DNA from 3 places in the Paenibacillus sp. EB106-05-06-XG162 genome. Region 2 is predicted to be linked to each of the others. Evidence: riboswitches for the same ligand, from Rfam matches in the RefSeq annotation. Region 2 holds a riboswitch; each other region holds the start of a gene.
The links. A riboswitch is a leader RNA that binds a small molecule or an ion and turns the genes downstream of it on or off. The one in region 2 is predicted to bind cyclic di-GMP.
Positions count from the first base shown of each region.

Region 1 (10,406 bases), on a different contig from region 2:
GCTGCCGTATTCGCCGGCTCTTGCCGCCTCGATCGCAGCATTCAATGCAAGCAGATGCGTCTGGTTGGACAATTCCGTAATCACCGAAACGAATGTCTCAACTTCCTTGGAACGAACGCCTAGACGATTCACTTGCTCAAGCAAACTCTCAAGCGCTTCGTCGGTCTTGCTCATTTGTTCCATCGCTTCTTGGATCGATTCGCCTCCCATAGCTGCCTTCATTGAAGTTTCACCCGAGGTGGACGCAACTTCATCGGAACTGCTCGCAATTTGCTGGATCGCGGTAGAAATCTCCGACATCGTCCTTACGGTGGTCTGCAGAACTTCCATTTGCGTACTCGATTCTTCGCTCACATTACGAGTAGACTCACTGATGAGATCAGCAACAAAGTGCCCTACTTCGGAAGTCGATTTTACCATGTCTACGGCAACGTTGACATCCTTCACGAAATGCTCCGTTCTTCCCGCTACATCTTGGAGCGATTCAGCAATCCGATGGAAGTCGCGCACAGCCTCCTGTGCCTCCGGTCTGCTTAGGTTCAACGTGTTCGGCGACAAATCGCCGTTCGCTACGCGCTTGATTTCTTCGCTGAGTAGAATCAGATCACTTTCCGCTCCGCTCTTGAGACGATTTATGACAAAAATAGCCGCACCAAAGCTTACAATGGCTATTACAACAGAACCGATTATGAACGATGTCCATCCCCGTCCCGGGATGAAAAATAGGAATAACAGAATAACAGTCAGCAGCGGTATCGGCAATGCCGAGATCATAAGCCGATTGTCTTTATTAAAATTTAACATCATATACCACCTAAATATTTTTTTTCAAATCAAAATTTCTAGCAATATGCAAAATACTGTCTGCAAAAACTTCAAAAAAAGCCTGGAAACCAGGCTTTTCAAATACTGTTATTTAGCTGTTCAAGAATGCTTCCGCTTCATCTAGCTTTTCAAATGATACGACAATATCTCCAAACATGCGTTTCATTTGCATTTTCGATACAGCAGAACCTGTGTAATAAGCCCATTTGGTTAAGCCCTTTTGAACGGAAAGTTCTCCAAGTGGCGCCAATGCTGTTGCTACATCCTGGGTGAACAATTTACCTCCGCTCAAGTCCGTTAATCCTGTAAAGCCAGGCTTTACCTGATTAAGCACTTTGGTGTACTCCTGTATGTATGTCTCTACTTCCTCCATGGTGATGCTTTGTACTTTGACCGTAATACGGTTTTTTGCTGCGTCGTAAGTCATTTGAAACATGGTTAATTCCTCCTAAAATGGTTAATATAAGATATATCAATATATTGATTCTATCAAAATAAACTATGAAGTAAAGAAGTATTTTGTCGAATTTTGTATTTATGTGACAAAATAAGTCGAAACATAGAACTAAACTACCTTATTTCGATCACAAGAAGTTTACTTCTTTACAGTATTCAATCATGGCTTGGATCTGGTTGGCATCAACCGGCTTCCACTCAAAGCCTAGCATATCCAATACCGTTACAGTCTTCCTGACAGCAACCACATACATCGTCGCGTCATGGTGTTGTTCCAGCCATCCGTAGTGCAATATGATTTTCTCAATCTCTTCCCTGCAGTCATTCGCCTCATATTTCGCGATCATATAATCGATAAACTGCTCGAACGAACCTGACTGGACATCCCACTCTAATCGCCCGTCTGCTAGCAGATGGCTCATGCTCTCGCGATGCGGATTGAATAAATGGAAGATTTCATTCTGAATGGCCTCTGGTTGCATAAGCAGGACAACAGCCCGGCTGACCGCGTCGACATAAGAGAAATCCGTGTCCGGTTCCATGTCAGGCACCATGCCGAGACGAATAAATGAACGCATCATCGTGTAGAACGCATTTTCCTCGATATTTTCTTGGAATCTTCCCGTGTCGGATTGGAAAACAATGTTACCCACTCTGTAAATACTCGAATGGATACCTGTCTCCCTGGCCGCGACAACTTTCCGTTCCGCTTCATATTTCGTTTTGGCATAATAATTCTCGTACTGCTGACCCAAATCCAGATCGTATTCGGTGAAATAAGCGGCGGATTGGTCAGGTATAATCCCCGATGCGACGCCTAATGTCGAAATATGATGCATGGATTTGATTCGGTTCAGCTTCGCAAATGCAAGTACCCGCTCCGTCGCAATCACATTCTGCTGTTCAAAATCATGATAATTGCCGTAATGCTTGACGGTTGCCGCCGAATGCACGATTCCGTCCACCATTCGGGATAGCTCGGTATACTTCGCTTCCGATAAGCCCATCCGCTCTTGCGTCAGATCCCCCTTATACACGCTGATTCTGCTCCGCATCATCTCATCGATCCGATCGCCGAAATAGAACGCTAATTTGCCGTGCAAACGGGCGACGGCCTGTTCATCGGTATCGCCGCGAACAATGACATGGACCGTCCAATGCGTATGAGATAGCATATCGCGCAGGAGATGTATACCTAAGTATCCGGTTGCCCCCGTCAGCAGCACATGATTGTAAGATACCTTCTTTGCCATATCCAATTGGCCATATCGCTCATTCTTTAAGCGGTATTGCTCTTCGTGATCATCAAACCGAACTGAAGAGGCGATATGCTCTTTCTTCAATTCTGCGAGCTTCTCCATCAAATGATTCGATGAAGTCTCTCTCACTTTCGTGGACAGCTCCGCAATCGTCTGATGCTCGAACACGTCATTGATGCCGATTTCGAACTGCTGCTGCAGCCTTGCTACCATAACGGCCGCTTTAAGCGAATGTCCGCCCAGCTCGAAGAAATTATCATGAATCCCGATGTTCGTTAAGCCCAGAAGATCCTGCCATACCTCGGCGATCCGGCGTTCCGCATCTGTACGAGGCGCCACGTATTCATGACCTCCAACCGGTATGTTCCCGATCTCATGGTTAGGAAGGGCCCTTCGGTCTATTTTGCCGTTCGGCGTGAGCGGCAAGGCCGGAAGCTGTACGAAGTAAGATGGAATCATATAATCCGGTAAACTCTTCGCAAGATGGCTCCGCAGCTCCGTGACCGTCTGCTCTTCTTCCACGGCGATATAGGCGCATAAGTATCGGCCTCCGCTGCCATCTTCTTTGGCAAGGACAATCGTCTCTTTCACAGCAGCATGATTAAGCAGCGTGTTCTCGATTTCCCCAAGCTCGATTCGGAAGCCCCGAATTTTCACCTGATGGTCCAACCTACCTAGAAACTCCAATGTACCGTCTTCATTCCAACGGGCTAGATCTCCGGTTTTGTACATCCGTCCTTCGCCTGCGTACGGGTCTGGCAAGTATCGTTCTGCTGTCAATTGATCCTGACCATAATAACCTCTTCCGACGCAATCACCCGCAATGTAGAGCTCCCCCGGTACGCCCGGCGGCTGAACGTGCAAATGATCATTTAATAGATAAATCCGCGTATTGGTAATCGGCCTACCAATCGGCGGCAGTTCGGGTATCGCCCCGTTCGGATCGATCGTATGGGCCGTAGCCACATGCGTTTCTGAAGGTCCGTAGTGGTTATGCAGATGCACTTGGTAATGCCGCAGATGCTCTCTGAATTTCTCCGGTACGATCAACTGCTCGCCCGCTGTAATAATATGGCGTACCGAGGTAGGGAGCCGATCTGCGTATTCCTTCTCATTCAATATGAATTTCAAGAAGGATACAGGCATGAACAGGATATTAATGCCTTCCTCTTCAATCACCTGCAGCAATCTGCCTACGTCGCGGCGCGTATCGTTCGTGACGAGACATAACGTCCCTCCGGCTAGCAAGGTTGACCAAATCTCTTGCGAGCATACATCGAAGCTTAACGTTGTAAATTGAAGCACCTTGCCGCTGTAATCGACATTGGTCTCTGTGTATTCATAATGAATCAGGTTCACCATATTCCGATGTTCGATCATGACGCCTTTGGGCTGCCCTGTCGTTCCGGATGTATAAATAACATATAGCAGATTATCAGCCCCGCTTCGGCTTGGCGGATTGCTTGTATGCTCGCTATATGCGGTTGGTTGATCCAAGTATAGCGATTCGCCTTCAAAGGCTGTCTTTCCGGTAAAATGCGTTTGCGTGAGCAGAAGCTTCGCCCCACTGCTGGCTAACATATAATTCACGCGATCTTGCGGATACTCGGGATCAATCGGAACATAAGCTCCACCGGCTTTGAGTATACCGAGAAGTCCAATGATCATCTCTAGCGACCTGTCAGCCATTAGTCCAATGACTTCATCGGCCTGAACGCCACTAGTCATCAACGTTCCAGCTAGACGATTCGCCTTCTCGTTCAGCTCTGCATAAGTGAGATGCTCACTTCCGAATACCAGTGCTGGATGATCCGGTGTCCGCAGCACCTGCTCTTCGAACAATTGATGAATCGTCGCTTCCTTGCGATATGGAACCACCGTGTTGTTGCGAGCATTCATCGCTTCATGTATTTCCTTCTCATCCATCAATGCGATTTCTGACAGCTTGATGTCACCTGACGTAACAGCCGCTTCCAGAATGCGCGCAAAATGTCTGCTCCAGCGTTCCACAGTCTCCTGCTTGAACAGATCCGTACGATATTGGAAATCGATATGGACCGTCGTGTCCAATTCCGTCACATCCACCATCAAATCGTACTTGGCAATCGGATCCACGTATGGTGCAGCCGTCACTTCCGCCCCCACCATCGAAGGGATGGTACGGCCCGTATTCTGCATGACGAATAAAGTGTCGAACAGCGGATTCCGGCCTGGAACGCGAGGGTTGTTCAAGTCGCGAAGCATCAGTTCCAGCTCATACTCCTGATGCTCGATGGCGCCGATCACGCATGCCTTCACTTCCTGTAAAAATGCCGCAAAAGACTTCTGCTTATCCGGGTAACTCCGAAGTGGCAACGTATTAACGAACATGCCCATCATTGTCTGCATTTCACTCTCGGTCCGGCTAGCGAACGGTGCGCCCACAACAATGTCCTCTTGGCCGCTATAGCGGAAGAGCAATACATTATAGGCAGCAAGCAATATCATATACATTGTTGTATCGGAGTCCGAAGCTAATTTTTTTAATTTCTCCGTCAATGATGCATCCAATTGAACCGAGAGTGTGTTTCCTTTGAAGCTCTGAATGTCCGGCCGCTTCATATCGGTGGGCAGCTGTAGAATCGGAATTTCGCCCGCCAATGCAGAGCTCCAATAATCCCTCAACGTATGACGCAACGGGGTATTGTCCTGCTGTCCGTACCACACCGCAAAATCCTTAAATTGAACGGCTTGCGTAGGCAGTACTTCTCCGCTGTACAGCTTGCTCCAATCTTCGAAAAACACATGCAGCGACACGCCGTCAACGGCAATATGATGGAAATCGAGCATCACATAGTGCAAATCGTCTGCACAAGCGACGAACGCCGCGCGCATCAACGGGGCCTCGCCCAGCTTGAACGGCTTCACGAACGCACGCATCATCCCCGCGACTTCCTTCTCATCGGCGGTCAACATCGACAATCGGAATGGAACGTGCTCCCGAATGGTCTGCACAATCTCCTCGCCAACCCATTGGAAAGAGGTCCGCAGCATTTCATGGCGTTGGATCAATTTTTGGAACGTCTGCTCCAGCCTGACCACGTCAACCTTGCCTTCGATACGGAGCAGCATCGGCGTATTGTATGCCGTCCCGACGCCTTCCATTTGCTCGATCAAGAACATACGTCTTTGCGCTGGATAGACAGGGTAATGGGAAGATACAGGGACAGGCTCAATCGCGGAACGAACCGCATGATCCCCTTGCTGCTCCGCGATTTGACGCGCTTGTTCTCGGATCGTCGTATATTGGAATACATCCGCCATGAGCAGACGCACGCCGAACCGTCGTTCGATTAGCCCTCGAAGCGAAGCCGCTTGCAGCGAATGGCCGCCGATTTCGAAGAATCGTTCATCCGGACCAATATTCGCAATCCCGAGTACTTTATGCCATATCTCAGCAAGCGCTCTTTCTGTCTCGTTCTCCATCACCACGTGTTCCGCTCGTACGTTCTCGCGCTCCGGCTCTGGCAGCGCACGCCGATCTACTTTGCCATTGGCATTGACCGGGAGACTGGACAGGGTCACAAATCGCGGCGGAATCATGTAATCCGGCAGCCTTACCGCTAGGAAGTCCATCAGTTCCTGATGTGTACATGCTTCCGATGCGACCACATACGCACATAGATAGCTGGACCCGTTCTGATCTTCACGCGCGATGACAATACAATCTTTAACCGCATCATGCTGGAGAAGCTGCTGCTCGATTTCGCCGATTTCAATTCGAAACCCGCGAATTTTAACTTGATGATCGATGCGTCCCAAGAACTCAATGGTTCCGTTCGGAAGCCATCTAGCTAGATCCCCGGTCCGATACATGCGTTCCCCCGCGCGGAACGGATGCGGAACGAATTTCTCCGCTGTCAGCTCCGGTCGGTTCAAGTAGCCCCGAGCAAGCCCTGTGCCGCTAATGCACAGTTCCCCCGCAATCCCGATCGGTTGGAGGTTGGCCGCTGCATCCATCATGAGCACCTCGGTGTTATCGATCGGTTTGCCGATGGAGATGTTGTCCGTCAATGCCGTAACCTGATGCGAGGTCGTAACGACCGCATTTTCTGTCGGGCCATAGCAATTGTGAAGCTCATAACGCTTAGGACGATACGTCTTTAACTTGTCGCCGCCTGTGACAAGCACGCGCAGAGACGTGTTCTCCAGCTCCATGAACTGTTCGCACAGCTGCGTCGGCAGGAACCCGATCGTAATCCCTTGTTGATGGAAATATGTATTCAATTCCTCGGCGTCAAGCCGAATGTCTTCGGGAACAATATGAAGCGACGCCCCGGTTATTATATAAGGGAATATTTCCCACACAGAAGCATCGAAGCCAAAGCCTGCATATTTGGTGGCCCGATCATGTTCCGTGACACGAAAATGCTGCTGGTGCCAGCATGCCAAATTCACGAGCGAACGATGCTCGACCATGACGCCTTTGGGCGTTCCGGTCGACCCGGACGTATAAATGATATACGCGAGATCTGTCGGACTGGACGACACAGGAACAGCTTCCACAGATTCTCCCGCAAGCAGATCGTCGCTCACAACCAATACGGGGCCATCATAAGCCAGTTCGGAGCGAATGTCCGGTGTCAATAACAGCACCTGTGTCTGGCTGTCTTCAAGCATGAATTTCGTACGTTCCGCAGGGTAATTCGGGTCGATTGGCAAATAGGCCGCCCCTGCCTTCAGAATGCCGAGGACCGAGACGATCATCTGCTTCGAAGCGCCGGACATAATCCCTACGATGTCCCCTCGCTGTACCCCTTGCCCCATGAGGACTCGAGCCAATCGATTGGATTGTTCGTCAAGCTGTCGATAGGTAAGTGTCTCTTCACCGCATACTACAGCTGCATGATCCGGCGTTCGGTCTACTTGCTCCTCGAATAATCTATGAATGGTCGTGTCTGCCTTAAAGTCTTGCTCTGTATGGTTAAATGCCTTCAGGATATGCTCCTTCTCATCGGCGTCCATGATATCAATCGATTCGACCGCCGCATGAGGCTCGTTGCACCACGACACCAAAATATTCTCTAAATGACGGAGTAAACGTTCAACCGTTGCACTACCAAACGCACACTCCCGATAAAGTGCCTCCACTTCAATCGTTTCGGCTTCGACCGTGAATTGAAGCCGAATGTCGCTTTCTTGCAGCAATGCACGATGCGAGAGTTCGATCGACTTCCCTATGCCTATTACCGAATTGGAAGGCAGTACATATCCCGTCTCCTCTTGCATCTCCTGCAGCTGTCCAAGCGACATTGAAAACGGCCGTTCTTGATTCATGACGGCCTGGGTTTGCTTCACCAGCGCATCCATTGCATGCGAGGAAGCCATATTCATATGAACAACAATAAGCTTATCCTCATCAGGTAAAAATGCAGCGTATGTGATCTCTTCGGTACGCATATAGCGATGAAGAAGTATAGACCATGACGAGTACAATACAGTGGATAAATCTACGCCCGCCGAATCACAAGCTTGATGAATTGAGCGCAATGACTTTTCCCGGAATGAGCGTCTGATGGTAGACACGTTCACGCGGTCAATCGATTTCGAGTCCGGGACAAGAAATGTTTTATTATCCACACCTTCCCATTTGTTATGCCAATGTTCCTGTACGGTGTCCATATTGGCTAGAATCAAAGACATCATTTCACTCCTTCTGCGTTGAACCCTATTTGAGCACAAAAAAACAACTCTACCGAAATAAGGTGAGTTGTTTGACGAAATAACAAGTACACTTTCGGCAGCTGGCTGGCTGATCAACAATAACTGTTCATGTAAGCCCCTATAGCTTTGCGTCTCCGACTTTCGACGGATTTGCCCGTTATTCATTTGTGTTCAAGAGGTTTTGATTTTAGTACAATGTACCTATTCTATTTTACTATGATATTTTCATTTTTCAACATGTTTCACTTTTTTTCAATGCATTTTCAAGAATTATCATAGTAACCATAGTCGTATCCGGCATCATCGAAGATAAACCGTAGAACTTCTCCTTCTGGGAAAGTGTAACCAAAATGATGATACCCTTCACCATGCTCTAAAGGCGGCGCATCCCCCGAGATTTTTGACAGTCTTGACGCAATCTTGCGTGCTTCCGTCAGATCGCCGTGCATCAGCGTATCATATGCTTTCTGGCCCGTAGGCTTTCGGACGATGACACGATTGTCTTGCGCGAAATACTTTACATAAGCGCCAAGCGTCTCGCTGATGAACCGAAGCGGCACATAGGTCAGTCCGTTCTTGTTCACGACTGCGGCGTCAATCGGAACGGATTTGCCGTTCACGGTTGCCTTCTTGTCCCCTTCCCGCAATTTTACCGGAATTTTGTTATCTTTCGTATGAAACATCACAATGCGTGTCTTCGGATCATAAGCAGAAACAAGCCATGCCGGATCCGTCAGCGCACGCAATTTTCTCCGGAAGCAAAACGGGAGCTGCCGATAGCAAGCTCCCGTTTTGTCTTATAAATTATTAATATGATAAACAATTAATAACAAAAGAAGCCGAAGACTCCTCGCTGTCCTTGTACCCGGTTCGGACCGTTTCCGCTCGGATCCGCATAGCACGCCGTTCTAGTCTTACTTCTTCCCCGTGTTGGAAACGTTCAGTTCCACATATGACTTTTCAATATACGTTAGAGTCTGTATATGTTTGATGATGTTGTTACTTAGGGTTACGATTATAAACACCAGGATAATACCGATCCATACTTTTCTCATGAATCCATGACGGATCTGCATAACGAAGCTTGCACTGAGTAGGAAGAAGGCAAATAGATAATGTCCTGCATACAAGTACATATCATATTTAAACGCAGCAAGACCATAACCAACAATCAAATGAAGACATATAGCAAAAAGAATGGGGGTCGCCAGTACCCATGATTCCCTAGACTTCTTACCCCTAATAAATCCTAGAACGGATAGCACAATGATGGTTAATCCGATGACATGCACATAGAAAGGATAAGGACGCATCAGATCAGTCGCAAATGCCACAATACCCGGATCAATCAATGCGATGTCAGGTGTCAAGATAGGGCTTACAATCAACATATAGATAGCCTTCCAATGCTGACTAAATGAGAATACGGACACGTAGCTGAATCCACTATGACTTAAGCTCCGGAACCAGTTATTGACCCACGAATGTCCATCAAACAATAGGAACTGTAATAGCGTAACAGCAATGACCATGAGTAGAAAATACAATAGGATTCGGATAAACTTATGCACTGTTTTTTTATCGTTTCTAACAATGTTAAAGAAGACGGCCCCTAGGAATGGAACGACATTCGTCGAGGTAACAGCAAAGTTAGCCAAAGCGAGTGAAGCGTTAGACAGTAATCCATTCTTCGCATACACGCGATAATATTGTAGATACAATACTGAGAGAATAATAATAAACTGCGCATAGGGATAAGAATCTGGGACCAGTACCGTAAACAAATTATAAGAGCTGACCCCGAAAAAGGCAGCAAAGAGTAGAGGGAATGTATCGCTCTCACGGCCCATGTTCCGTAGATAATAATAGATCATAACCACGCTAAGTGCGTTAATAACTGACTGGATCAGCAAGAAAAACAAATTCCCCAAGGAATGGTTCGCAATAAAAGTAAAAGGTCCCGTTAAAAAATTCAAGAACGGATGCACAATCGACGTATTGCTGGAACCATAGTACATAGACGGATCAAAATTGAACAAATTCAGCATAAATGGTGCGCCGTAAAAGGGATTATGCCCTACGAGTCCTGCCGTATTATGCTTCATATATTCAATAAATGGATAATTATTAACCACATAAAAGAGAAAGAAAACAATAAACAAC
Region 1 is NZ_JBYTDT010000027.1:24,414-34,819, forward strand. Features, by position in the region: gene AC3WU2_RS29625 (methyl-accepting chemotaxis protein) at 1-804, opposite strand, end outside; gene AC3WU2_RS29630 (hypothetical protein) at 917-1,261, opposite strand; gene AC3WU2_RS29635 (non-ribosomal peptide synthetase) at 1,410-8,225, opposite strand; cyclic di-GMP riboswitch class I at 8,316-8,408, opposite strand; gene AC3WU2_RS29640 (copper amine oxidase N-terminal domain-containing protein) at 8,507-8,989, opposite strand; gene AC3WU2_RS29645 (DUF6080 domain-containing protein) at 9,158-10,406, opposite strand, start outside.
Region 1: linked by a shared signal. The riboswitch ahead of AC3WU2_RS29635 (non-ribosomal peptide synthetase) and the one ahead of AC3WU2_RS07730 (IPT/TIG domain-containing protein) in region 2 are both predicted to bind cyclic di-GMP.

Region 2 (10,406 bases):
AGTACGTTAGGCTCTGCGCCATTCACAATAACAACTTCTTTCACATCCCCTTGGATACATTGCATCGCAGCGCGGACTTTTGGGATCATTCCGCCATATATTTCACCGGTTGTAATCATCTCTTCAATCTCAGCTACCGTAATCTTCGGCAGGACCTCGAGTTCACCATTGATTTTCTTCATAATCCCAGGGACGTCCGTCACGACGATCATCTGTGCCACGCCAAGATGTGAAGCGACAGCCCCAGCGGCCGTATCGGCATTAATATTGAAGCGCTGCGTACCATCCACCGAAATCCCGATCGGAGCGATTACCGGCATATAGCCCATACCGATAATGCCTTCGATGATTTCTGCTTGGATACCAACGACATCCCCTACGAACCCAACCTCAGCCGCATTCGATACGGGTACCGTCTGCATCAGGCCGCCATCCACACCCGAAAGCCCCAACGCTTTCGCACCGCTCTTCCCGATTTTACGAACAATTTCCTTATTAATCTGCCCCGCAAGTACCATCTCAACGACATCCAGCACCGCATCATTCGTCTTGCGTAATCCGCCGACGAATTCCGTCTCGATCCCGAGCTTCGTCAGTGTCTCCGAGATTGCCGGACCGCCGCCATGCACAATAACGGGAATCATGCCGTCCGCTTGCAGCCTGCGTAAGTCCTCAAAGAATGCATCCGGCAACGCAGCCAGTGTGCTGCCTCCGCATTTCATGACAAATCGTGTATTCATCTGTTTCGTCATCACTCTACTGTCCTCCGTGCCTACGTCCGATATGCCGCATTAATGCGAACATAATCATACGTTAAATCACAGCCCCATGCTGTCGCGACACCTTCGCCGTTGTTAAGCGCAACGTGAATGGTCACGGTATTGCCTTTTAAATATTCAAGCGCGTTATCCTCATCGAAAGAAACCGGTCTTGATTGCGTTAGTACCGTAATATCGCCGAGGCGAATATCTACGGTCTCTGGATTGACAGGTTCGCCTGCACGGCCCACCGCCGCAATAATCCGTCCCCAGTTCGCGTCTGCACCGAATACCGCCGATTTCACGAGGCTAGAACCAATAACCGTCTTGGCAATCGCCCGTGCGGATTGATCCGATACAGCGCCGCTCACGTTCACCTCAACCAGCTTTGTCGCCCCTTCGCCGTCCCGCGCAATCGCTTGAGCCAAGTGTTCGCACACATGGCGGAACGCTGCCGCATAAGCGTCCCAATCCGGGTGATTCGACTGAAGTGTCTCATTGCCCGCAAGACCGCTTGCCATCGCCACGAGCATATCATTCGTACTTGTATCGCCATCTACCGTAATCATATTGAATGTGACATCCGTCGTCAGACCGAGCAGTTGCTGCAAAGCAGCCTGATCAATCACCGCATCTGTCGTCATAAATGCCAGCATCGTTGCCATATTCGGATGAATCATGCCTGAACCTTTCGCCACACCCGCAATATGGACTGTCTGTCCGCCAACTTGCACGGCAACACAGATTTCTTTTTTCACCAGATCCGTCGTAAGAATCGCTTGGCTAAAATCTTCCGCACCCGCCGCATCACTGGATAGACGGGCTGGCAGTTGTGTAATTCCCGCACTCACACGGTCCATCTTAAGCAATTCGCCAATAACGCCAGTCGAAGCAACCGCGACATAATGGTTCGGAACGCCGAGCTGTTCAGCAATTTCATGACGCATTTGATATGCATCCTGCTCGCCCTGCTGCCCTGTGCACGCATTCGCGTTCCCGCTGTTCACGATAACGGCTTGCAGTTTACCTTCTTCCGCAATACTCTCTCGTGTTACTTTGAGCGGAGCCGCTTGGAATACGTTCGTCGTATAGACCGCCGCTGCCGTCGCTGGCACCTCACAGAGGATTGCCCCTAGATCATTCCGTTCCGTCTTCTTCAATCCGCAATGCAGGCCCCCTGCTCTGAATCCCTTCGGGATGGTAACCGAACCATGCTCCACCACCGTAAAATGCTGTACGCCCATGTCTCTTCTCCCCATTTCCTTAAAATGCGTCTTCAAAAAGTCGACATTTCAGCACCGAGAAGGTTGCGAGAACCTGAAGAAGGAGGAACGGAGTTTAGGCGAAACCTAAATGAGTACCGGACTTCGAAGGTGAACGCAAGATTCGATGTCGATTATGCTTCTTGAATGTCTTCGTGATCAAATGATGACTTTTTGAACTACCTCTTGTAGCTGTACGTTATGGATAGACAGGCGTGAGGGAGAGTCCTAACGTCTCATCCCAGCCCATCATGATGTTTAAATTCTGTATTGCTTGCCCTGCAGCGCCTTTGACAATGTTATCAATGACCGAAATGATCGTCACGCGTCCCGTACGCTCATCGACGGAGAAGCCGATATCGCAATAATTAGAGCCGTAAACTTCCTTCGTTGCCGGCCATACGCCTGCTTCACGAACACGAACGAATCGTCGTCCTTCGTAATACTGCCTATACAACTCGACCAGTTCCGCTTCGGTATGCGTTCCGTTCAATGTGGCATACATCGTCGACATGATGCCGCGCGTCATCGGTACCATATGTGTCGTAAACGTCACCGTCACGGGCTCCCCTGCCACCTGACTAAGTACCTGCTCAATTTCTGGTGTATGTTGATGTTTGTTGATTTTATAAGCTTTGAAATTCTCATTAATCTCTGCGTAGTGCGCCATTAGGCTTGTTCCTCGTCCTGCACCCGATACGCCCGATTTGGCATCAATAATGATGCTCTTCGGATCGATCCACCCTGCCGCTACAGCAGGAATCAAACCAAGCAACGTTGCTGTTGGATAGCACCCTGGATTCGATACGAAATCAATCCCCTCGACCTGATCTCCGAACACTTCGCTGAGCCCATAGACGGCTTGCGCCAACAACGCTTCATCCGCTGGCGCGTGTTTATACCATTTCTCGTAGACTGCGCCATCTTTTAACCGGAAATCACCCGATAAATCAATGACCTTCAGACCCGCTTCAAGCAATTGCGGTACGAGCTTCGCACTCACCCCATGTGGCGTCGCTGTGAATACAACATCGGCTTTATCCGCAATAAGTGGGATATCCACCGCATCCAGTGAATCTGTAATAATCTCTGTCAAATGTGGAAAGCCATCCGATAGGCGCTCTCCGCTGCTAGATGATGAAATAACAGATGTAATCTGTACCTTTGGATGTCCGATCAAGAAACGGATCAGCTCTACGCCGCCATACCCCGTCGAACCGACTATCGCCGCGCGTAATGTTGTATTCATGGTTCATTCCTCCCCAATATGCCTCTATATGTCATGTGCAATATTTTCCATTATACATCTCGTAGACTTGCTTGGAAATGCTATCCGAATTTGAAATTACGTATCATTATACACCTCTATTTATATTTATACAACGGTTATTTTCGATGGCTTCGACCAACAAAAAAAAGCCGCAAAACCCAATCGTGGCAAGGCACGAACAGATTTTACGACTCTGATAAAATATGAATTATGTATGAAGTTTGAACCCTTCACCTAAGACTTCCTTCGTATCACTAATAATAACGAATGCGGATGGATCGACCATCTTCACTAGCACTTTCAGCTTACTCACTTCCGTCTGCGATAGAACGACCATTAAGATCTTGCGCTCTTCCCCCGTGAAGCCGCCTCGCCCGTCCAACTCGGTTAATCCGCGGTCTAAATCATTTAGAATCGCTTGCTGCAGCTTCTCTGCCTCATTGGAGATGATAAAGGCAACCTTGGAGACGTTGAACCCGGTCTGGATGGCGTCGATCGTCTTACTCGTTACGAATAGACCAATTAGTGCATAGAGCGCCTTCTCTGGCGATAAGAAGATTCCAGCGCACAAAATAACAATGCCGTCCAACATTGGTACAGCGAGATGGTAACTTAGCCCTGTAAACCGGTTGATCAACTGCGCGACCAAATCCAAGCCACCTGTTGACCCTCTCGCTCGATACACGAGTCCTAGACCAAGTCCGATCCCAAGTCCCCCATAGATGGATGCGAGCAATGGATTATCTGCCGTAGGCGTCGGCCAATCTTTCGTTAAGAGGATGAATAATGGAAGGATGAACGTCCCGACGAGCACCTTGAGGCCGAAATTTTTACCTACAAGCATGACGCCAATAATAAATAACGGGATATTAATGATCCATTGCGTATAAGCCGGCTGAATTCCTGTAAAGTGCTGCACCAGGATGGAGATCCCTGATACCCCGCCAGAGGCGATTTGATGCGCCAGCATGAATATGTTAAAACTCACAGCAATACTAAAGCTTCCGACAATGACAAGCGTATATTCAATAATGCCGAGTAATACCGGATGCAACGGTCTGACAATCCGTTCGTTCTTTTTTGTTATTTGGCTTGTGTTCATAGAGTGATCTGCCACAGAACCTACTGAATTGTTTGCTTACGCCGTGACAGCGATTGGCACCTCACTTATCTTAATCTACGTCCCAAAAATATTTTCTACAATTCATTTAGAGAATATACTGAATTATTCAATATACCTTCGTATCCCATTCTCTTAGCATACCATGAAATTAAAAGAGCGACGAGCCCTCATTGAGGAAGCCGCCGCTCTTCTTAAGTTTATTTGTACTCGAACTGAACAGAATTAGTTACTTGACCGTCTGGATTAACAATCTTGACATCAACAATACCTGCAGCACTTGCTGCTGGAGAGAAAACCCCTAACCTAGTCGCTCCATAGAATGAGAACATTTGAGCTTCTACACCGTTAAAATATACTTTAAGTCCATTAACAAAGTTGCTTCCATCAATATATACGACTGTTCTTCCGGCAAGAGGTCCGGAGTTTGGTGTAATCTTTGTAATTACAGGAGCTGGAACAGGCGGTGGCGCATCATAAGTGAATGTGCCAGTTGCTTTTTCACCTGTTGATGGATTTGTAATAACGATTGATACAGGACCACTACTCGTACTGCTTGGCGTAATGAAAAGTATTCGTCCACTATTATAGTAAGTGGTTACAGCCACTTGCTTTCCATTAACCGTTAATACTAGATCGCGATCAAAATTTTTACCATCAATATAGACGGCTGTTCCGCCACTCATTGGACCATGATTCGGCGTTATCACAGTAATGGCAGGGATCGCTATTTCATACGTATAGGCTTGAACTGCAGTTGCAGTTCCGCCATCAGGATTCGTTATGGTAATATCAACCGCACCCGGAGCAGCCGATGCAGGCACCTTCACGCGAATCTTGCCGCTTCCGTAATAGTAGTCAATAGGCACTTGTTGCGATCCAAATTGAACCTTGGCTTGTCCTTGGAAATTCGTCCCGCTGATATCAACGGTACCTCCACCGGCTAAAATCCCTTTATCCGGAGTTACTGCCGTTATAGTAACTGGCAATGGTGCTGGTTTAAAGTACGTAAAGCCTCCTGCAGCAACCACAGATAGATTGTCCGGGTTAATAATTTTCACATCCACGATTCCCTCAGTCGGCGACGATGGCGTTCTTACAAGGATCCTAGTGCTATTATAGAACGAAAGGATAGTAGCTTCATTATTACCGAAATAAACCTTTAATCCATTAACAAAATCCGCTCCATCAATATAGACGTTAGTACTTCCAGCGATTGGCCCATTATTCGGACTAATTGCTGTAATGGACGGTGCCTTTGGCGCAGGTGGTGCATTATAAGTAAATCCAGCCGAAGCCTTTGCAGACAGTCCATCTGGATTTACAATTTCTACATCCACAGGACCTGCAACGGTAGCCGTCGGTGACATGACAAGCAATCTACCACTATTGTAGAACGAAATAACCGTAGCTTCTTGTGAACCAAAATATACCTTCAACCCTTTTACAAAATCAGCACCATCAATGTAGACACTCGTCTTACCTGCTAGAGGTCCATTATCCGGTGAAATTGCTTTAATTGAAGGTGCCTTCGGGATAATCGGTGCTTCATAGGTATACCCAGCTGCTACATTTCCTTCTCTTCCGTCCGGGTTGACGACCTTCACATTCACTGCACCTGCCACTGTGGCTGGCGGAGCAGTGACTTGAATTCTAGTACTACCATAATACATCCCAATAGCTACTTCTTTATCACCAAAATAGACTTTCATGCCTTTATCAAAATCTTTTCCGTTGATATAAACAACGGTCCCCCCGACAAATGGGCCGCTGGTCGGAGAAATACTCGTAATAGCAGGGACAATCGGTGGAATCGGCAAATAGTTAAATCCGTTTTCCTTCATTACTTCTTGGCCGTCCGGGTTTACAACTTTTACATTGACAGGGCCTTCTGCTGCAACCGCAGGTGACGTGACTGTAATCTGTGAACCAGAGTTCAATTTAGCAATAGCCGCTTCGTTAGATCCAAAGTATACTTTGACACCTTCTAAAAATCCACTTCCCATAATACTAACACTTGTTCCGCCAGTAATTAATCCACTATCAGGGATAATACTTGTAAGTGTTGGAGCAGGCTTAACCGGTGCAGCCTTATATGTAAAACCGGCTGGGATGATTACTGTCTCTCCATCTGGGTTAACTAGCTTCACATCCACTGCCCCTGGTGTCTTACCAGTAGGCGTCAACACATTAAATCGTTTATCGGAATAAAACGTAAGTATCTTGGCTTCTGCATCCCCAAAGTATACTTTAGTCTCGGTACTAAATTTAGTACCATCAAAATATACGGCATCTCCACCTGTTAATTCGCCAATGTTAGGTGAGATGCTAGTAACCGTAAGTTTCACGACAACCGGCGCATTATAAGTAAATCCACCTGGTACTGTAACAGTCGCACCATCTGGGTTCGTTAACACCACATCTACAGGGCCTGAATTGGTAGTTGCTGGAGAGTTCACTTCAATGAGCTTTGTATTCGTATAACGTTTTATTGGTGCAACTTTGTCCCCAAACTTCACTTCAATTGCATTAGAAAAATAATTGCCTTCGATCAAGACAGATGTTCCACCTGCCAACGGCCCATTATTAGGCTTGATGGAGGTTACAACAGGAGCAGCCTTATAAGAATAAGGTATCGTAGCCATCTGATTATCCGTATTCTTTACAGTAACTGTTACTGTTGTTGCAACTGTACCTGCTGGAACTGTTGCAGTAATTTCATTTTTACTAATGACTTTGATATTCGTTGCTGTACCCGATCCAAATGTTACTGCAGCACCTGGTCTGAAATTATCACCCTTAATCGTTACCGTCTCTCCACCTTCAGGTTTACCAAAGTTCTGCTCGATCGAAGTAATGATCGGAGCAGAAAGCTTCACTTGTACAGAAACTGATGGAATCTCCTTTTGACGTGCTGCCCCAGCATAGTCTTTATATGTGATAATCGAAGCAGTTGTCGAAGCCTGGAAAGTACCTGCCTTGTTCGGGTCTTTCGGCTTAATCTTATAAGTAAACGATAATTGACTATTCTTTAACTCTTGGAAATTCCATGTTAATACGTTCCCATTGACCGTAGGTTTCGGTATATTTGAATCATACGAACCGGGAACAATATCGAATTCAGGTGATACAATGTCAGTTACTTGAACATTGTATGCACTTGCCATACCTATTTCCTTAACAATTGCTGCATAAATTTCGCTTAATCCTACTGAGCCTAACACAAAATGATGGTGAGCAGATGTCGTTGCCATTTCCTTCAACAATTTATTTGGCCCGCTCGTTGCAGGATCCTCATCTTTTTGAAGTAACGCAATTGTATAGAACACAATCCCTGCATCCTTTGCAGCCTGCGCTTTTTCCTTTGCATACTCGTATGCCGTACCTTTTGGCTCGGTTGCATCACCATCCGTCATAATGACGATAACCGGTTGAGCTTCCGGGCGATGGTTCTCAAGCTCCTTAATCGCTAAATCAATCGCATTTCCTGTTGCTGTTGCTCCATTTGCTTCAATGGATCCAATATAGCTCTTAGCAGCTTCTTTATCAGTCGTCAAAGGGAGTGATTTTGTTAAGTTTGCAGAACTAAAATCAACAACCCCAACGCGATGTTTAGTCATATCCATTAAATCGACAAAACCTTTAGCCGCATTCTTAGCAGCCAACATCTTATCTTCACCATGGTTGGGTTGGTAATCCGGCTTCATACTACCTGATTTATCAATGATCAAAATAACGTCATTCGGCATGACAACATTCACCGGAGGAGTCCCCTGGATGTTTAGCTTTACTTCCGCCTCCTGTTCTGTTGTAATTACCGTTGGATTTACGGTTTTCGATACGGTCACATAATCATTTGCAGCCGCATACGAAGTCGTTTGATAGGGTACCATCATCAACACAAGAAGAAGTACCATCATCATATTTACCTTCTTAAAAAAAGATTGCATACTTATCCTCCTTTTATTTTTTGCAATATAAAAAACAACAGCAAATGCCATTGTTTCTATCAAGTTGGAACCTGGCAATCTTTCAAATTTTTGAAAGACCCATGGCTTTGCGTCACTGCATCACTACAGTTTTGCTAACTTTTTCGATTGTCTTCGTTCCTGAGTCCTATTTTAGAATGGTACTTAGTGATCGAATAATAGAATAAAATTACACTTCAGTATTATTATCGGTTTTTTTTACAGATACTTTATGGGCAAATAGTAAAAAATAACTATTAATATCAAGAAATTTATAAAAATAAATAAGAATCGTATTTAAGATAGAAAAATCCCACATCAATAAGATGTGGGATTTTGATTATTGTTCTAATCTTTATTCGTGCCTAATCTGATTGCGTAAGTATCCATCTATAAAGGCATCCAGATCGCCGTCCATCACAGCTCCGACATTTCCTGTCTCCACTGCCGTCCGATGATCTTTAACCATACTATAGGGATGGAATACATAGGAACGAATCTGACTTCCCCAAGCGATATCCGACTGTTCTCCACGAATTTCATCAAGTTGCTTCCGTTGCTCCTCGATCTTACGCTCATATAACTTGGAACGAAGTACGGTCATTGCCCGCTCACGGTTCTTGATCTGTGAACGTTCCGTCTGACACGTTACGACGACGCCTGTCGGGATATGCGTAATCCGAACAGCGGAATCCGTCGTATTAATGTGCTGACCACCCGCACCACTCGCACGGTACGTATCGATCTTCAAATCCTCTGTTCGAATATCAACTACGACATCATCTGAAATCTCTGGCACAACATCGCAGGATACGAAAGAGGTGTGGCGGCGACCCGATGCATCGAATGGCGAGATCCGTACGAGACGGTGTACGCCCTTCTCTGCTTTGAGGTAGCCGTATGCGTTGAAGCCCTTGATCAAGAGCGTTACACTCTTGATCCCTGCCTCATCACCCGGAAGATAATCGAGCACTTCGACTTTGAAGTTCCGCTTCTCGGCCCAGCGAGTATACATCCGCAGCAGCATTTGGCCCCAATCTTGGGACTCTGTACCACCCGCTCCCGGGTGCAACTCAAGAATCGCGTTGAACTTGTCGTACGGCTGGTTCAGCAGCAGCTGAAGCTCGAATGTCTCCAGCTTGCTCATCAGGCCCGCCACATTAACATATAGCTCTTTCGCCAAATCTTCATCCTGCTCTTCTGCCGCAAGCTCGAGCATCATCGTCGTATCTTCATACTCTTGATTCAATGATTGATATTGATCGACGGCCGATTTGACCACGTTGAGCTCAGCAATAATGCCTTGGGCACGCTCATTGTCGTCCCAGAAGTCGGGCGCAGCCATTTTGACCTCGAAATTCTCAATCATCTCTTGCTTCATATCTAAGTCAAAGAGACCCCCTAAGGTCAGATAATCTCTTTGCAATTTCGCGTAAATCCTGTTTCACGCTTGGTTCGATCATTCCATCCACCTCATCTGGCTTCACATTCGTCGTTAGACGGGAAGATTACTTCCCGTGGCACTGCTTATATTTCTTACCGCTGCCGCATGGGCATGGATCGTTGCGTCCGATTTGCGGCTCGTTATGCACTGGTTGCTTCGTCGCAGGTTCGCTGCTGCTGTTCGTCGAAATTTGGCTCTCTTCCACGACAGCCTGACGCTCTTGGTTGCGTTCTACTTGTGCTTTCATGATATACGTCGCCACATCCTGCTGGATTTGGCTAATCATCTCATGGAACATTTCGAAGCCTTCAAACTGGTACTCGCGAAGTGGATCCGTACCGCCATATGCACGTAAGTGAATCCCTTGACGCAGATGATCCATCGCATCAATGTGATCCATCCATTTGCTATCTACGGCGCGAAGCACGATAACCTTCTCGAACTCACGCATCATTTCTTCGCCCATAATTTCCTCACGTGCTGTATAGCGCTCTACAACAAGACCCATGATGAATTCCACGATCTCTTCTTTTTCCTTGCCCCAAATGTCGTCTTTCGAGATTTGGTCGGCTTCGAGGAGCGTG
Region 2 is NZ_JBYTDT010000002.1:419,478-429,883, reverse strand. Features, by position in the region: gene argB (acetylglutamate kinase) at 1-740, opposite strand, end outside; gene argJ (bifunctional glutamate N-acetyltransferase/amino-acid acetyltransferase ArgJ) at 773-2,002, opposite strand; gene argC (N-acetyl-gamma-glutamyl-phosphate reductase) at 2,220-3,269, opposite strand; gene AC3WU2_RS07735 (YitT family protein) at 3,499-4,392, opposite strand; gene AC3WU2_RS07730 (IPT/TIG domain-containing protein) at 4,611-8,423, opposite strand; cyclic di-GMP riboswitch class I at 8,423-8,506, opposite strand; one part of gene prfB (peptide chain release factor 2) at 8,734-9,768, opposite strand; one part of gene prfB (peptide chain release factor 2) at 9,770-9,841, opposite strand; gene secA (preprotein translocase subunit SecA) at 9,887-10,406, opposite strand, start outside.

Region 3 (10,406 bases), on a different contig from region 2:
GTAACGCTAAATGGCATTACATATGATTTTCGGTCGATTCCGCTAGCCGTAGGCTCGTTGTATGGCGGTTTGTCTGTTTCGGGCTTATTATATCTAACGATCGTGGGTTATCGGTTCTTGAACGAAAGTCCGCATGATTGGGCGTATATCTTTTCGCTAATGCTTACTTTCGTGTTGGTGATGCTGTCGCTTCGCATCTTTGACGGAATGAAAACGATTTGCAAAATCGGGGTAGCTGTCTGCTTAAGTCTCCTGATTAAATTTCTCACGTTAACCGTGTACTTCACATGGATTGGGCAGTTCGAGATTCTGTTCATCAAGCCTTGGACGATTCTGCAGACCTACATCTTACAAGCTGTCATCGTCGCCTTCTACGTGTATTTGATTGAGTCCCTGAACAAGTATTTCTACATGCAGGAAGAGGTCATTAAGAGCGAGAAGATGAAGATCGTCGGTGATATGGCGGCGTCTGTCGCGCATGAGATCAGGAATCCGCTGACTGCAGTGAGGGGCTTCATTCATTTATTCGGCTCCGATCACCTGGACCACGAGAAGAAGACGATGTATCAGCAGATTTGTTTTGAGGAGCTTGATCGTACGGAGCATATCATTACGGATTACCTCGCATTGGCGCAGCCCGATCCCGGGATTACGGAAGAATTGCATATTCAAGATGAGCTCTTGTATCTATCGAATGTGCTGACAACGTACGGGAATTACAATCAGATCAAGATTCATGTCATACCCGCCCAGGAGAGACCTTTTTATATTACAGGGGATCGTTATAAATTCCGGCAGGCCCTGCTTAACATTGGCAAGCATGCGATTGAAGCGATGCAAGAAGGCGGTATGCTGACGCTGCAAGTGTGTCCGTGGAATGATTACGCGAAGATTAGCATGCGTGATACAGGGGGCGGGATGACCGCAGAGCAGATTCGGAGACTCGGCACCCCGTATTACTGTACGAAGGAGAAAGGAACGGGTCTGGAGATGACCGTTGCCTTTAGTATGATTAAGAAGATGAACGGCAAGATCGATGTTCGCAGCAAAATGGGCAAAGGGACAGAATTCGTCCTGCTGTTCCCGATCACTTAAGATTCGTTCGTCACATGCATGAGGTGACTTTTGTAACCTTGATCAAATTACATATTTCACTGGTTGCGACGCCTCAAATTCGAGATACTAAGACTATCAAATCGAATCCTTGAGGGAGTGGTTTTCAAATGAGTCCAATCAATTCTATGTTTATTTCGATGATCATATTTTTCTTTATTTTGCGCGGTCTGCAGCGTGGGATGAACTCACCAATTGCCAAGTCAGGGCTTCCGTTAGTCCTGCCGATCCTCTATATTAGCACCTCGATGCTTCAGCTTCTCGACCCGAGTCTTCATATTCAGAGCGAACAGCTGCTTATTGCAGCCCTTGCAGGAATGGTGTTATCCATCCCGCTTATTCTAACGACCAATTTCGAAGTGCGCGAAGCAGGTAACACCTTTATCAAAGGAAATAAGTACATGTTCCTGCTGCTCATTACGATATTCGCGCTGCGTTTCATTGCGATTGCAACCGTGAAGGGTGTGGATCCAGGAACTTTGAGCTTCCTGCTCAACTTCATGACGTTCAGTTACATTGTCTGCTGGAGAGTGGTATGTTTCGTTAAATTCCATAACGTGAGATCGAAATCGATTGCTGCATAATTCCAAGAAGGGTGCCCAAGGGCACTCTTTTTCTACGTCTGAAGACAGTGATAAGATCCATCTCCGGTCGGGGGTGAATTCTAGCCTGTAGGATATTTTTGGAAATACATTCATGCGATACACTAATCCCATCAAGAAAAACGGTGCGAGGAGTGTAGTGTGGAATGCAAAAAGTGAAATTTTTTGAAGGTGAGAAATGGCTGGTATGCGTAGGTTTGCTTGGGTTTCTGCTCGCGGGAATATGCGGGGGATGGACCTTACTATTCGGAGGAGAGGTGGCACCTCACGGGGATGTGTCGAAAGCCTTCTCCTTCAATGCAGCGATAGGCATATTCATAATCTCCACAGCCGCGTTGATTCCATTCTCAGGGATGTCTAAGGGAGGGAGGTTGATCTTCCGATGGTCTTATATTCTGCTGGCGCTCTACTCTTATGGTGCAGAGACAATACAGAACTTCCGCGGGGTAAATCCAAGATTCGTGTTAGGCGGTTCAGCCTTTGATCGGATGGTTGGCAATGGGTTCGCTATTGTTGCGCTGCTGCTCGTGTTGTTCTATCTGTTCTTAGCAGCTTTCTACTTCCGGTCCAAAATTTACAAGCAGCGCCCCGAGCTTGTGCTCGGCATTCGATATGCAATGATCGCGGTCCTCATTTCATTCGCTGCGGGTATTTGGATTTCCGTGAATAACGGACGATTCATTGGTGGCAGTGGGAATATTATCTGGCTTCATGGGCTAGGGTTCCATGCGCTTCAAGCGTTACCATTCGTTGCTTGGCTCACAGAACAGACGCGGTGGAAATCTTCGGCGCGTAGCGGTTTGATCCATATCACGGGAATCGCCTATATACTCGGATTGGTTGCGATGGGCTGGCAGACCTTCCAAGGGCAGCCTATTCTAGAATGGTCGCTGTATCCGTTGCTCGCTGGTTCATGTTTCCTCGTCTCGTTAGCAGCTGGCGTTCTTGTGTTTTATGAAGCGGTTAAGGGGACTAGTGTGAATAAGAAGAGAGCTGTACATTCATTGAAATGAGAAATAGATTGAAATTTCTCCCATTGTCCCTCACACTGCATAGTAGATGGATGATATTAGTCGATGAACGGCGATGGGGGAGAGCTATTTTATATGGATAGGAAATGGGTGCATTACGTTGGGTTGGTGCTGGTCGCGGCCATTTGGGGAGAGAATTTTGGGGTATCGAGGCAGGCGATGGAGACGTTCGATCCGATACTTTTCACGTTTCTCCGTTTCGGGCTTGCCGTGCCGTTCTTCTTCTTACTGCTGAAGGTGACGGAAGGAAGTATCGGTATCCCGGTGAAAGTGGCACTACAGCTCGCTGTCATTGGACTTCTAGGGGTGACGGGGCTCGAGATCGCCGTTATGTACTCGATCAAATATACGACGCTGGCAAACGCATCGCTATTGAACGTAGCACCTTGGCCGATCTGTGCAGCGTTGTTCGGGCCTTTGTTCATGAAAGAACGGATTTCCTCTCGTCTCGTGACAGGCGGCATTGCAGCGATTATCGGCGTATGCTTCATAATTCTTGGGGGAAGCGAAGGACTCGATTTGTCCTCCAACCATATGATTGGGAATGGTCTAGCGCTGGGTGTGAGTATATTCGGGGCACTCTATAACCTGGCTTGCATGCCGATTATGAAACGGTATTCTGCTCTGCGGGTAAGTACATGGATGATCCTGTTCGGAGCAATCGGCATGCTTCCGTTCACGTTTGGTTCTTGGGGCAAAGTGGACTGGAGCGCATTGACAGCGACGCACTATACCGCGATTGGTTATAACGTGCTGATCTGCACGGTCATTTCCTTCGTTGTCTGGAATGCGAGTATGTTCAAGGTCGGCGCGGCGCGCGCGAATTTCTTCCGTTATGTGGTACCGGCTTCTGCCGTTACGGCGGGCTATCTCTTCTTCGGCGAATCATTCTCAGGCTGGCAGCTAGCTGGCGCCGTATGTATGGCCGCGGGATTGGTCTGGATTAGTCTGGAACGTAAAGATACCGCGGCACCTAACCTTACTTCTTGAAGTAAGGTTTTTCACTTTAACTGCTCCCTTACGTACTCGTCCGGCGTCTTACCAATGATCGAGCGAAAATCCTTGATGAAATGCGACTGATCATAATAACCTAGCTCCGTGGAGAGCTCGGACCAATCGAGGCGCGGCTGATGCTCGATCGTCTCAGCGGCATTTTGCAATCGGTAGAGCTGGATAACCCATTTCGGGCTGACGCCGACATATTGGTCGAAGAGACGCTGCAGCGTTCTTTTATTCAGGTGGAAAAGATCGCAAATCTCGTCCACTTTCGTTATCTCGCGGTCCATCTTTACGTGGTCGATGATCTGATTGATGAACTCGATCTGGTCGTCCCATGGCGGGAGCTTTGGGCGAATGAATTGTTCGGCTAGACGGACCATATCGGACTCATTGACTTGCGTGAGCAGCTCCTGCTCTAACGTTCCGATCTCCACGTCGAATACATCTTGAATGCGCATCGGTTGATTCGCGAGCTCGGAGATCGGTTGCTTAATGAACGGATAGAATCCTCCGGGCTTGAATTTGGCGCCGAATACGACCCCTTTGCCCTCTAAGTGGTACGTATATTTCTGCTTTGCAGCACCGAAAATTGCGCTTCGATTCGATTCAATGACGAGATTCACACAAGGGTTCGGTACAACCTCCTGCAAGTAGGGAGCTTGTTCAGTTAAATCCCAGCTGACGATCCAGAAATGCTTCACGAATTGGCCGATATCTTCGGAAGGCTCATGCCTTGTCAGTTGAAATTTATGTGTCCCACGGGATAAATTCAATACGCCCATACTGGGTTTTACAATTTCGGGTTTCATGGATAGCCGCTCCTTTTCCTGCGTGCATTTTGTCGCGTTTTTACAATACTTGGGCATAATTACGTTTTATAATCATATTAGCATAGTTATGCGCTTGACATGTATTGCATAAAATCGAAGGAGGAACGAAAGAATGCGTGAAATTCCATTGAAGTATGAATTGTATATTAAAGCAACCCCAGAGCAGGTGTGGGATGCCATGTTCGTCCCAGAGAATACGCGCAAGCTCTTCTTCGGATGCGTATTAGAGTCTACATTTGAAATTGGTAGCCGTTATGCTTATATCGGACCGGGTGCGGATGGGGATGAGACCGTTCATGTGTACGGTGAAGTCCTTGCCTACGAGCCTTATAAGACGTATAGCAGTACGGAGCACGCAGGTCCGTCTTATCGTGAGAACCATGCAGAGTTCCAGTCCAGAATTACGTTCAATCTTGATACCGTGGGCAACTGTACGAAGTTCACGTTGATCAATGATGAATGGACAGAGGGGCATCCGTCCTACGATAATACGCAGAGCTCGTGGTGGATGATTTTGAGTAACTTGAAGACGTATTGCGAGACGGGAGAGACGATCGATTTCGGTTGGTAAAAGGACGTTGTAGTGGCCTGCATAACAAAGAACCAGTGCGGATTCCTTCTTATACGAAGGATTCGCACAGGTTCTTCTTGTTTTCGTTCTCTATGATCGATTACGTTTTTATTGCACCACGGCACCAATCTTCCACACGCCATACTTGGGTAACCCAGTCTCGATAGAATTCCGGTTCATGGGATACGAGCAGGATCGTGCCCGGATAGGCTTTAAGCGCTTCGCGAAAGGCATCCTTCGTTCGCACATCCAGATGGTTCGTCGGCTCGTCGAGCACGAGCACATTGCTATCCGTAAGCATCAGCTCGCATAGGCGCACCTTGGCTTGTTCCCCGCCGCTCAGATGACGAAGGGGCTGCCGGATATGCTTCTCGGTCAAACCGGGCATCGCAAGCATCTTACGAATTTGCTGCTGCGTTAGATCAGTCCGGAAGGCTAAGAGCCGTTCCAGGGGTGTCTGATCGGATGCAATGTTTTCCTGGGCAAAATAGGCTGCTTTCACGTTATCCCCTACCTGGAGAGTACCGTTAAGCAGAGGCATGAGGCCTAGCAGGGTGCGGAGCATGGTCGATTTACCAATCCCGTTATGGCCAATGATCGCAATTTTCTCCCCGCGTTTCACTTCCAAATTGACAGGGGCAATCAACGGGGTCGAATAGCCAATTTGAATGCCTTTTGCCGTGATGACATGGCTCACAGGATTCTGACGCACCTCGAAGCTGAAGCGAGGCTGTGGTCCGGTTGTAGGTTTATCGATGAGCTCGATTCGCCCGAGCATTTTCTCCCGGCTCTTCGCTTGCTTTGCTTTACGAATACGGTTCTTATCGATGAATTTCTCAAGTCGTGTAATTTCCTGCTGCTGCTTCTCATAAGCTTGCTGCAATTGCAGACGGCTTAATTCATGACTCTTCAGAAAATTGTTGTAATTCCCTGGGTATCGCCTCAAGGTCTGATGCTCCAGATGGTAGATGACCGTCGTGATCTCGTTGAGGAAATGCTCATCATGGGATACGACGATGAATGCATGCTCATAACTCTTCAAATACCCAGTCAGCCAAGCAATATGCACATCATCGAGATAGTTGGTCGGCTCATCCAACAGCAATACATGAGGTTCTTCAAGAAGCAGCTTGCCTAACAACAGTTTCGTTCGTTGGCCGCCGCTCAGCTTGCTGACATCACGCTCCATGCCGAGATCCAGAATGCCAAGTCCCGCAGCAACCTCTTCAATCCGAGCGTGGATTTGATAAAAATCCGAGTCTTCAAGCTGGCTATGCAGGTCGCCGTATTGCCGTAATAGGGTGTCTAGATCGTTGTCTGCCTCGGCCATGTTCTCGGCCATGCCCAGCATGCGCCGTTCGATCGCATACAAATGCGCGAATGCGCTTTGCAGATAGGCTGCAATCGTCGTGCCGGGCTGCAAATGAATATGCTGCTGCAGATAGCCTACTTTGATCTGCGGCATCCAATCGATGCGCCCGGCATCTGGCAAAATCTCGCCTGCGAGCAGACGGAGGAGGGTGGATTTCCCTGCACCATTGCCGCCGACCAGGCCGACATGCTCTCCGCGCAGCAGGCGGAAGCTGATCTCCCGAAAATTCAATTTATCTCCGTACATATGGGTAACTTCTTCAATGTTTAATAAACTCACTTGTGTTCTCTCCTTTTCAATTTAGCTTGTGCTACGGCTGAATCGAGAGAACAGCAGAATTCGCAATCTTCTGTTTCATAAGAAACACTTCATGGTTGTATGAACGATGAAATCGTTATTTTTCTATGGTGGTATATACAAAAAAGACGAGGTGAATACACCTCGCCCACGATCATATCGGTTTCGTAAGAAAGGGATTGGCTTTTATCTACTGTTCTCGGATTCACTTTAACGGTAAAAATGGGCAGACTTCTCCCGTGTTAAGGTAATTCTCTTCTAAGAACAGTCGACAAAATTTCCATATCCTTTCCACCTCATGCGTTAGATTTTATTGGTTACTTCTATAGTATATGCAATTCTCTTCAGATGAGTCAACCAACGAAGGATCACGTAGTTTAAAATAACTTTAGATTCAAGAATCCCAAAATCAATTGACTTTGCTTCTATAAGTAGCATATATTAGTCAATGTAAATAGTTCCTTTATCCTACTTTAGACCTACATAGTGTCCATCTGCAACGACTAGAATTATATATTTCGGCACACTAACCGAAAGGTTAGGTCGCAAAGCCTCGGAGTCTAATGGTCTTTGACCGATGATAGTCCAGCTGCAATTACATCGTTATTGCAGCCGGACTTTTTTGCGTTTCCAAGGAGCTGAAATAATATATTAATAGGAGGTAGACATGAGACGAGGTTTTAGACTTGTAGTGACATGGATGTTCATCTTGTCCGTATTCACCGGATTCATCCCTGGTACGTTATCGACGGGCTCTGCAGCGGCTTCGAACGATCTGGTCTGGCCGAATCCAGGCGCGGTCAATCTGACGAAGAAGGCCGAACCGACAGGCACGCCAGGGGAATGGAAAGTAACCCTAACGGTTGAAGGAAAGAACATTAAGAGTAGTTCGGACGTGGTTTTGGTGATTGACCGGTCCGGTAGCATGAAAGGGACTCGGATGTCCAAAGCGATTGAATCTGCAAAGAGTTTCGTGGACAGATTACTTATCAAAGATTCGGCAACAAGAATTGCTGCTGTATCTTTTGCGGGAGACGTAACAGATGTTTCGGGGTTTAAGGATGTCTCGCAGAAAGAAACGTTAAAGAAAGATATCGGAACCATTTCCCCTAATGGTGGTACGAATATTCAAGCGGGGATTCACCGTGCTAGAACGCTGTTGGAGTCTAGTAAAGCGGATAATAAAGTCATTGTTCTTTTAAGCGATGGAGAACCAACGTATAGCTTTGAGGCATCAAAGGTTGTAGATTATACATGGTCTGAAGGCAATGCATTTTCCAAAGCGCTTCAGGATTTTAACTACAATGACATTATTGGATATGGTAACGATTATTTGTTATATGATTATGGCTATTCGATAGGAAACGGGAAAAATAAGTATAAAGTTGATAATAATGGTATAGGTACAGTCTCTGAAGCTAAATTAGCTAAAGATGCCAATATTGATATCTATTCCATCGGACTTGAAGTAGGGAACAACAGCAACGCGACAAACGTACTGAAATATAGCCAGAATCGTGGTTACTACGCATCTACGAGTTCTGATTTAGAGAAGGTTTTTAAAGAATTATCCAGTAAGATTTCTTACGCTGCACAGAATGCGAAAGTCATTGATCCAATGGGCGACATGTTCGACAAAACCAAGGGACCTGAGGTTTCGCAAGGTACAATTAAATGGGACAACACAACAGAAACGATTACGTGGGAAATCGGGAACATCGTCGAAGGATCCCCAGCAACGATGACGTACATCGTAAAGTTGGATTCAAGCAAAAATCCGGATCCAAATACATTGTATCCAACCAATGGTAAGACATATATGGATTATACGGATGTGAATGGTAAACCTGCATCCAAAGATTTTGAAGTACCGAAAGTAAGCTTTGGTAAGGGTTCAATCCTGATTAAAGGGTACCGGGTCAATGCAGAGGGCACACCGGTTAATGAAGAAGGTAAGGTTGTCGATAAACCGGAACTGGCAGCTCAACTATATACCGAATCATTCAAACAAAATGGCAATGAAGCGCTTGATATTAGCAAAAGCTATCAGGTAACGGCAAAAGATGTTGATGGCTATGTTCTTAAGAAGGGTGCAAGCCCTCAGGATGTAGCATTGACGCTTAGCGTACCTAACCCAACAATTTGGTTCGGGTATGCGAAAGCTCCTTACAATATCAAAATCGAGTATAAAGCAGGGAACATCGAACTTGAGAAGGCAGAAGATGTTAAGAAACTTCAAGGCGAGTCAATAGACATCCAGAGTAAGACATTTGAAGGCTATGAATTGAAAAATGTAAATGTAAGCGCAGGAAGCGGCTTAACCGTAAAGGATGGTCACGTAACCGGTCCGATGCCGAATAAAGACGTTACGATTACTTACAACTACGAAGCAATTGGACAAAGTGTAAATGTATTCTATGTAGAACAAGGAACGAATAAGGAACTTGGTAAAGCAGTAGAGAATGGTGCAACAGGGCAAAAAGTTACGCTGAATGCCAAGCAGTTCCCAGGGTACTCTGCAGAGAAATCAAGTGACAGCTATACCTTTACTGCTGCGAAAGATCAAAAATATACTTTTTATTACACAGCGGATAAGCAGTCCGTAACCGTGAAATACGTGGATAAGGACACCAATGAAGAAATTAAAGATGCTGTCGTAAAAGAAGGAGCAACAGGCAAGACGATCACGTTGCAAGCAGATAAAATTGCGGGTTATACAGCCGAGAAAGAAAGCACGGAATATACTTTTAATGCAAACGCAAAACAAGAAGTGACTATCTACTATACAGCAAATAAGCAGTCTGTAACTGTGAAGTACGTTGATAAGGAAACGAAGAAAGAATTAGTTAAATCAGCCTTAAAAACCGGAGTAACAGGCAAAACGATTACATTGCAAGCTGAGAAAATAGCTGGCTACACCGCTGAAATTGAAAGCATCGCCTATAAATTTACTGCGGAAGAAAAACAAGAAGTAATCTTCTATTATTCTGCAGGTAATCAAAAGGCGATTGTGAAGTACCTCGAAAAAGGTACGAATAAAGAACTTGATAAACCAATTACAATTGCAGGCGTAACAGGCAAGACGGTTGAGTTGAAACCAACTCCAATCGAAGGGTATACACCGGAAGAAGCGAAGTTCGACTTCACTTTTACAGCGAGTGCAGCCCAAGGCCATATCTTCTACTACACAGCTAATGAGCAAACCGTGAAAGTGAATTATCTGGAGAGAGGCACCAATAAAGTGCTTCATGACCCAGTTGATGTAACAGGCGCGACGGGTAAGGAAGTCAATTTAGTACCAGCAACTGTTGCGGGTTATACAGCAGAAGAGAAAGAAATCAATTACATCTATACAGCTGCCCCAGGTCAAGAACAAACTTTCTACTATAATCCGAACAAGCAGACAGTTACTGTGAAGTACCTGATCGAAGGGTCGAAAGAACAGGTTCCGGGTCTTGCACCAAAAACCGTACAAGGAGTAACGAATGGCACAGCTAATTTGGTAGCGCCTGAGGAGGAAGGCTACACATTAGTAGGTGCTAAGGAAGTGACTTACACGTTCACTGCCGATGAGAGACAAGAACATGCCTT
Region 3 is NZ_JBYTDT010000008.1:86,416-96,821, forward strand. Features, by position in the region: gene AC3WU2_RS17820 (ATP-binding protein) at 1-1,095, shown strand, start outside; gene AC3WU2_RS17825 (CcdC protein domain-containing protein) at 1,224-1,697, shown strand; gene AC3WU2_RS17830 (hypothetical protein) at 1,862-2,728, shown strand; gene AC3WU2_RS17835 (DMT family transporter) at 2,822-3,736, shown strand; gene AC3WU2_RS17840 (DUF6597 domain-containing transcriptional factor) at 3,748-4,554, opposite strand; gene AC3WU2_RS17845 (SRPBCC domain-containing protein) at 4,688-5,146, shown strand; gene AC3WU2_RS17850 (ABC-F family ATP-binding cassette domain-containing protein) at 5,247-6,797, opposite strand; cyclic di-GMP riboswitch class I at 7,326-7,412, shown strand; gene AC3WU2_RS17855 (MucBP domain-containing protein) at 7,483-10,406, shown strand, end outside.
Region 3: linked by a shared signal. The riboswitch ahead of AC3WU2_RS17855 (MucBP domain-containing protein) and the one ahead of AC3WU2_RS07730 (IPT/TIG domain-containing protein) in region 2 are both predicted to bind cyclic di-GMP.